Regions from separate parts of the Arthrobacter sp. E44 genome, predicted to be linked through region 2. Evidence: riboswitches for the same ligand, from Rfam matches in the RefSeq annotation. Region 2 holds a riboswitch; the other holds the start of a gene.
What was found. Region 2 has a riboswitch for cyclic di-AMP ahead of ACETK3_RS06360 (C40 family peptidase). Riboswitches for the same ligand answer to the same signal wherever they lie in the genome.
Positions count from the first base shown of each region.

Region 1 (3,816 bases), on a different contig from region 2:
GGCTGCTGTGGGTGGGGCGGCGGGCTCCGCGAACAGATGTTGTCCGCGCTTCCGTCATCGTCTGGGGCTCGTGGATCCTGGTAACGGGCCTGGTGTTCAGCTTCATGGCCGGCATCATCCACCCCTACTACGCGGTGGCACTGGCACCGGGAATCGCCGGAATGGCAGGCCTGGGCAGCGTTCTCCTGTGGCAGCGCCGCAGGCAAGCGGCTGCCCGCATCTTCCTCGCTTCAGCAGTGGCCGTGGCGTCGCTTATGGCCTTCTACCTGCTGGGAACCACGTCCGCCTACGGCCCTTGGCTGCGCTGGCTGGTGCTCGGCGGAAGTTTGGCAGCCGCAGCAGGCATTGGGCTGGGCAAGTTCCTGCGCTTGGCTTCCATGCAGCGGACGACGGCGGCCCTCGCCATCGCTGCGTCGCTCCCCGGTCCGCTGGCCTACTCCGTCACCACCGCGGCTACGGCACACAGCGGGGCGATCGTCAGTGCGGGGCCAGCCTCGGGCTTAGGCGCCGGCGGCCGCGGACCGGGAGGCTTCAGTTCGACCGGTCGGAGCCCTTCGGGCCGGGGCGCCGGACAGGGCGTCACGGGCCAGGGTCCCATGGGGCAGGGCTTCCAGCAGCAGGGTTCCCAGCAGCAGGCCGCCCCGGCCGGAACAAACCCTGGCGGCGCTAACTTCGGGGGCAGGCCCGGCGGCGGACTCGGTGGCCTCCTCGGCGCACCTACTCCACCAGCGGATCTTGTGGCCGCGCTCAAAGACGGTGCAACCAATTACACCTGGGCAGCAGCGGTAGTGGGCTCCAACAATGCCGCCGGGTACCAGCTCGCCACGGAACTGCCGGTGATGGCCGTGGGCGGCTTCAACGGCACCGACCCCTCCCCCACCCTGGCGCAGTTCCAAGACCTCGTCGCGCAGGGAAAAATCCACTACTTCATTGCCGGCGGGGCCATGCCGTCCAGCTCCGGTTCGGATGCCGTCGGCCGGATCGCCGAGTGGGTTTCGCAGAACTTCAGTGCGCAGAGCATCGGCGGCACCACTATCTACCTCCTGGCACGGTAACAACACGGCCTGGTGTCCTGAACGTAACGATTCAACCGCACGCCAGAAGCAAGCCGGCGCGCTGGAGGCCGTGACTTCCGTTACCTAAATGTGACTTTGCTTCGCTTTTCCTGTACCGTCGATTGGGTGCGGCTCCCGTTCGGGCCGCATATCCCGGGTTGACGCCAAGCTCTGCCGCTTCCCCCGGATTCCGATTGAGCAACGGCAGAGGCGGGGGACCCACCGTCCCGGGCGATGAACGCCCTTGGGGTTAAGCACGTACGTGATCTTTCCGTGCGGCCGGATGCCCTCATCCGAACCCGACAGCTAACTCCGCAGGTGTGAGAGGCGATCAATCATGTCCAAAAACACGGCAGAAGCATGCCTGCATGCCAAGGGTAAACATCTGGCACAGCAGGAACCGGCCAAGAAACCAGCAAAGAAGACCAGCCTGGGCGTGCGTGCCGGGATCCTTGCAGCATCCTGCGCGGTGCTCGTGGGGGTAGGCGCGGCAGGCCAGGCAACCAGCAGCATGACCCCGGTGTCATCCACCGAATCAAACTCTTCCACGGCAGCGGCCGACGCCCAAATGAGCATCGAGAAGAGCGAAATCCGCTCCAACCCGGCAGCGTCCGTTCCGGCGGCAATCAGCGTAGCCCCCCAGGCAGCGGAACCAGCCCCCGCGCCTGCACCGGCGGCCCCCGCAGCGGAAGCCCCGGCACCTGCCGCGGCTCCGGCACCCGCCCCGGCTCCTGCCCCGGCTCCGGCACCCGCTCCTGCGCCGGCACCCGTCGTCGCGGTGAATGATCCCGCCGGTGCCCAGGCTTATGCTGCCGGCCAGCTGGCAACCTTTGGCTGGGGACCTGACCAGATGCAGTGCCTGCAGACGCTGTGGACCAAGGAGTCCGACTGGACCACCACGGCCACGAATCCCAGCAGCGGCGCCTACGGCATCGTCCAGTCCCTGCCTGCAGAGAAGATGGCCAGCGCCGGCGCCGACTACCTGACCAACTACCGCACGCAGATCAACTGGGGCCTGGATTACATCAAGAAGAGCTACCAGTCTCCGTGCGGTGCGCTGAACTTCCACCTGGCGCACAACTGGTACTAGGCACCTCTCCCTGGCATAGCGCCGCAAAGGGAAACCTTCAGCTGAACCTCCCGGCTCCAAGGACAGCCGACGGCTGGTCCCGCCACCCGCCGTCGTACGCCTTGGCCACGGGGTAACGCCGGGGATTCCAGCGACAGACCGCGGGCCGCATCATCACGATGCGGCCCGCGGTCTGTTTTAAGCGTTGCTGGGCGTACTGCCGGCCTGAGCTGCATCCTGCCCGGCATTCCGCCAAGGGATGTACTGGACGGCCCACTTATTGCCGTCCGGGTCGGCGAAGTAAACGAAGTGGCCCCAAGGCAGCACTTCGATGTCACTGACGTCCACACCATTGTTCTTCAGGTGGTCATGCGCCTTTTGGATGTCGTCGACCACCATCTGGAGGGTGGTTCCCGTGCCGGGAGGGGCGTCCAAAAGCCCCTCGCCCATGCAGATGGAGCAGGCAGAGCCGGGCGGCGTCAGCTGTACGAAGCGCACGTGGTCCGACGGCCGCTCGTCGTAGTCCGCGTTGAAGCCCACCTTGTTGACATAGAAGTCCTTGGCGCGGTCAACGTCGGATACAGGGACAAAGACAAGTTCGAGTTTCCAGTCCATCCGCACAGGCTAGCGGCAGGACGACGAGTGAAAAAGGGTAAAAACTACCCTGCGATGCCGTAGAGCCGGTCGCCGGCGTCGCCCAGGCCGGGAACGATGTAGGACTTCTCGTTGAGCTTCTCGTCGATGGAGGCCAGGACGATGTGCACGTTCGCGCCCGAGAGTTCCTCTTCCAGCCGGGCCAGGCCTTCAGGGGCAGCCAGCAGGCAGATGCAGGTGACGTCGGAAGCGCCCCGCTTGAACAGGAACTTGATGGCCTCACGCAGGGTGCCGCCGGTGGCCAGCATGGGGTCCAGCACGAAGACCTGGCGGCCCGTCAGGTCCTCCGGAAGGCGCTCGGCATAGGTGATGATGTCCAGCGTTTCCTCGTCCCGGGCCATACCCAGGAAGCCCACCTCGGCCGTGGGGACCAGCTTGGTCATGCCCTCCAGCATTCCCAGGCCGGCACGCAGAATGGGAACCACCAGCGGTGTGGGCTTGGTGAATGCCGTGCCGATGGTGGTGCTGACTGGCGTCTGGATGGTGACGGGCTCCGTGCGGACCTCCCGCGTGGCCTCGTAAGCCAGCAGGGTCACCAGCTCTTCCGTCAGCTGGCGGAATACCGGCGACGGCGTGTTCTTGTCCCGCAGGACGGTGAGCTTGTGGGCGACCAGGGGGTGGTCAACAACGAGAGTGCGCATCCCCCAAAACTATCATCCGGCGGTGTCCTTGCCTCGGCTGCCGGACGCGCCCTGCTTGCCGGCATCGCCGCCGTCGTGCACGGATTCGAGGACGACGTCCCGCACCACGGGACGATCGAACGTGGGGGCCGGACCCGCATGCTGCTTGCGCCTCAACAGGTGGAACAACCGATGCGCCAGGATCACGATGGCCACCCAGGCCAGCCCCAGCGTCCAGCCGGCCATGACGTCGGTCAACCAGTGGTGGCCCAGGAATACCCTGCTCAGCCCCATGGCAATGATGAAAATCACGCCGGCCGTGATTGCCGTGACCCTGACCCAGAGTTGGTGGAACTGCAGGCAAAGAACGTACAGGAGGACGCTGATGACCACGGTGGTGTTGAGGGTATGGCCGCTG
Region 1 covers NZ_JBHDJA010000006.1:170,227-174,042, reverse strand. Annotated here, with positions in the region: gene ACETK3_RS07860 (ArnT family glycosyltransferase) at 1-1,055, shown strand, start outside; cyclic di-AMP (ydaO/yuaA leader) riboswitch at 1,227-1,387, shown strand; gene ACETK3_RS07855 (hypothetical protein) at 1,393-2,145, shown strand; gene ACETK3_RS07850 (glyoxalase superfamily protein) at 2,323-2,739, opposite strand; gene upp (uracil phosphoribosyltransferase) at 2,784-3,419, opposite strand; gene ACETK3_RS07840 (phosphatase PAP2 family protein) at 3,432-3,816, opposite strand, start outside.
Region 1: it holds a riboswitch for cyclic di-AMP, as region 2 does, so the genes downstream of both, ACETK3_RS07855 (hypothetical protein) here and ACETK3_RS06360 (C40 family peptidase) in region 2, are expected to answer to the same signal.

Region 2 (3,816 bases):
TGCCTGCTTCCGGCGTGACCATCAGCCGCCTCGCGGAGCCGATCCAGGTGGAGCCGGAGCTGCTGTCGCAGTTGGACGAAGGCGGAATCCGGCCCGGCGCTGCAGTGGCCCTGGAACGCGTGGGCGACTACATCTCGGTGCGGGTGGCCGGGATTGAAGGAGCGCTGGAGCTTCCGCCGGAGGTTGCCGCACACGTCTTTGTGGCCGTCAAGCAGGGCTGAAGCGAAGCTTCCATACCCCGGACCTGCCCTTCCAGCCAAAGATAACGGAATTGTTACCTAGGGTCTTAAGCCCCTATAGTAGAACCAGTCGTTTGAAACTTAAGCGTTACCTGATCCGGAGCCGAGCTCTGCCAGCGGATCGGGTGCACGAGTCGTTACTGGCAGAGGCGGGGGAACCACAAGCGGCAGCGGGGGACTGCCTTGGGGTGAAGTCCGTCAGCAGCAAGCCTCTCCAGTGAAGGATTCTTCCGGGAATACCCCTGCGCAGAAGCTTGCCCTTGGCGGGCCGGGTCTTTGATCTCTCTGACCCGAATCCGACAGCTAACTCCGCAGGCTTTTCCAGAGAGGAACCCTTCTTGACCATGCAAACCCCCCGGGGACGCCGCCGTGCTGCCGGCCCCCCTTCGGCGCCGCGGGTTGTCGAAGTTGTCGCAGCGGAGCGCCCCCGCGACCTCCATCGCGACGCCCGCCGCCGCCGGGGTCCGTTCCGCCAGATGACGGAGTTTGCCGCCGCCAGCGGCATCGGCCAGAAGGCCGGCATTGCTCTGGCGGCCACCGGCCTGGTGCTGACCGTGACCGTGCCCGCCACAAGTCCCGTTATGGCCACTGATGCCGCCGGCAGCGCCCCGCTTGCAGCCTCCTCTGTCACGCCGCAGCCCGAGATCTCGGCCGACATCGGTGCCCAGATCGACTTCAGCCGGTCCGCCGTGGTGACCCAGGCCGACCCGGACGGGAAGCTAAAGCAACTGCTGAGTGCCCAGTCGGCCGGGTCCGTGACGCGTGCCGCGTCAGCCGGCACCCTGGCCGCACCGCTGGCATCCCTTGCCACCGCTTCCCCCTTCGGTTACCGGGTCAGCCCGATTACTGGAGGCTCGGGCGACTTCCACCGGGGCCAGGACTTCGTGGCGCAGTGTGGGACATCCGTCCTGGCGGCCGCCACGGGTACCGTGACCTTCGCGGGCTGGCATCAGTTCGGCGGCGGAAACCGAGTGGTCATCGACCACGGAAACGGGCTGGAAACCACGTACAACCACCTGTCGTCCTTCAATGTGAAGGTGGGCCAGACCGTCTCCCGCGGGGACGTGGTGGCGCTGAGCGGCACCACTGGTGCATCCACCGGCTGCCACCTGCACTTCGAAGTCCAGGTCAATGGCGAAGTGGTCGATCCCATGGGCTGGTTGTAACCGAATGATTGCGCACTCTCAGATCGCCGTGACTAGCCGTGACCTGAATGTGACATTGAAACAAAACTGCTGTACCGTCTAACTCGCGTCAACTTTTCCGAAGTTGACGCTCTTGAGTGGATTGCCTAACTCTGCCACCGCTCAAGGTCCGTTCGCATTTCATCGTCTGGCAGGGGCGGGGGAACCAATTTCGGCCTTCATCCAGAAGGCCTTGGGGTTAAGTCACAAGCTTCCCAGGAAGCAGCGTGGCCGGGTGACTCCCATCCGAATCCGACAGCTCACCTCGCAGGCATTGGGAGAGGCTACCTTCGTGTCTTCACGCCATAATTCTGCGCGCCACCGTGCGCAAACGGTTCGCACCAACCCCTTGGATGCCGTTTCCAAGGCCGTGAGTGCAAATGCCGGGACCGTAGGCCGCCAGGCTGCCGTTGTGGCAGCCGCCTCGGGCCTGATCCTGAGCATGGGCCTGCCGGCCACTGCTGCTGATACCACTGCCGGTGTCTCAGCTTCCACTGAGTCCGGTTCGGCCCAAACGGCCCTCGCCGTCACCGCTGCCCCCACCGCCACGGTTTCCTTTGAACGTCCCGTGGTCAAAACCACCGCTGCTCCCAAGGTGCAGCCGGTGCGTACCCAGTCCACCGACACGGCCAACGCTGCTGCTGCTGCCGGCCAGGACGCCGCGCCGGCCGCCAAGACCGCCCAGACCGTCTCCTCGGCGGCGACCTCGGGCATCGCAGCCATCGCCTACACCGGCATCGGCCACTCGTACGTGTGGGGCGGCACCAGCCCCGTCACCGGCTGGGACTGCTCCGGGTTCGTGCAGTGGGTTTACGCCCAGGCAGGCATCAGCATTCCCCGCACCAACGCGTGGAGCATCATGACCCCCACCTCTGCGCCGCAGCCGGGTGACCTGGTTGTCCAGAACGGCGGCGCCCACGTTGGCATCTACGTCGGCAACGGCATGATGATCAGCGCACTCAACCCCTCACAGGGCACGCTGCTCCACTCGCCTGCAGCCACCGGTACCTCGTCGTACTACCACCTCAACAAATAGTTCTTGGGCTCCGTGCTCCAAGGGCTATTTCTTTGCCCAAAGCTTCTTCGCTAGAAACCACATCCCCGTTCGGGACGCGCCGGCGTACCCCCAAGATGCCGGCGCGTCCAACACACTTTGCCTGCCTACCTGCGGTTGCAAGGAAAACGAAAGAGAGAACTGATGACGACTCGTGCTACCGCACGGCACCGCGCCGAGGTCACCAAGACCAACTCGATCGCTGTCATTGCCAAGGCTGTCAGCGACAACGCCGGCGGCATGGGCCGCCAGGCTGCGGTCATCGCCGCCGCTTCCGGCCTGGTCCTGACCAGCGGCATTGCGGCCAACGCCGCCGATGCCAACGTCAAACGCGACTCTGCTCCCGCCTCCGCGCTGGAAGTTGAATCCGCCGTCGACGCCCCGATTTCCGCCGCTTCCACCATTGCGATCAGCTTCGAGAAGCCAGCTGTGACCACCACGCCGGCCCCCGTCGTCGAGCCCGAGCCCCAGGTTCAGGTGGAGGAAGCTGCCCCTGCTCCCGCCGCCCAGCCCGTTGCCGCTCCCAAGGTCACCGCCAAGGTCGCCACCGCCGCTGCCCCGGCCGCTCCCGCAGCCCAGGCTTCTGCCAGCGGCAAGGGTGCTGCAATCCTCTCCGCCGCCTACGCCCAGCTTGGCGTCCACCAGGACTGCACCATGCTGGTGACCAACGCCCTGGCCGCCGTCGGCATCCACTTCCACGACTGGCCCGCCGGCTACCTGTCCCTGGGGGACACGGTGCCTGCTTCCCAGGCACAGCCCGGCGACCTGATCTACTACGCCGATGGTGGCGGAGGAATGGCACACATCGCTGTTTACGCCGGAAACGGCATGGCCGTGCATGGCGGCTTCAACGGCAACGACACCGTGGTCTTCAGCGCAAACGTGGGCTCCGGGCCGGTTTTCATCCACGTCAGGTAAGCACCGCATGTCCGGCACTGGCAACAGCCAGTGCTTGTCCAAGGACCCCCGCCCTCGCAGCGGGGGTCCTTGGCGTTTAAGAAGTTCCCCGCAGGGGACTGATGCCTGCCCTGCTGGGGAACGTTCCCCGCAGGGAATCCGGGCGGCGATTACCTGATTTTGCACTTCTCTGTTTACTCTTGTGATGTCGATCCATAGCCCGGACATGCCGAGGGCAGCCGGCCCTCGTGCCCCTGACGGGTGCGGCCGTGAAGAGGTAAGTGCATGCGCACTCTCGTTCTGAATGCTGGATATGAACCGCTGGCGGTCATTACTTTCCGCCGGGCGCTGGTGCTTGTGCTCACGGGCAAGGCGAGCGTCGTGGCCGAAGGGGATGACCCTGTCGTGGGACCCACGGACGTCCTGGGCCGCCCGTCCGTGA
Region 2 covers NZ_JBHDJA010000005.1:63,812-67,627, forward strand. Annotated here, with positions in the region: gene ACETK3_RS06350 (metal-dependent transcriptional regulator) at 1-221, shown strand, start outside; cyclic di-AMP (ydaO/yuaA leader) riboswitch at 331-573, shown strand; gene ACETK3_RS06355 (M23 family metallopeptidase) at 584-1,405, shown strand; cyclic di-AMP (ydaO/yuaA leader) riboswitch at 1,518-1,711, shown strand; gene ACETK3_RS06360 (C40 family peptidase) at 1,836-2,459, shown strand; gene ACETK3_RS06365 (NlpC/P60 family protein) at 2,622-3,395, shown strand; gene ACETK3_RS06370 (HNH endonuclease) at 3,660-3,816, shown strand, end outside.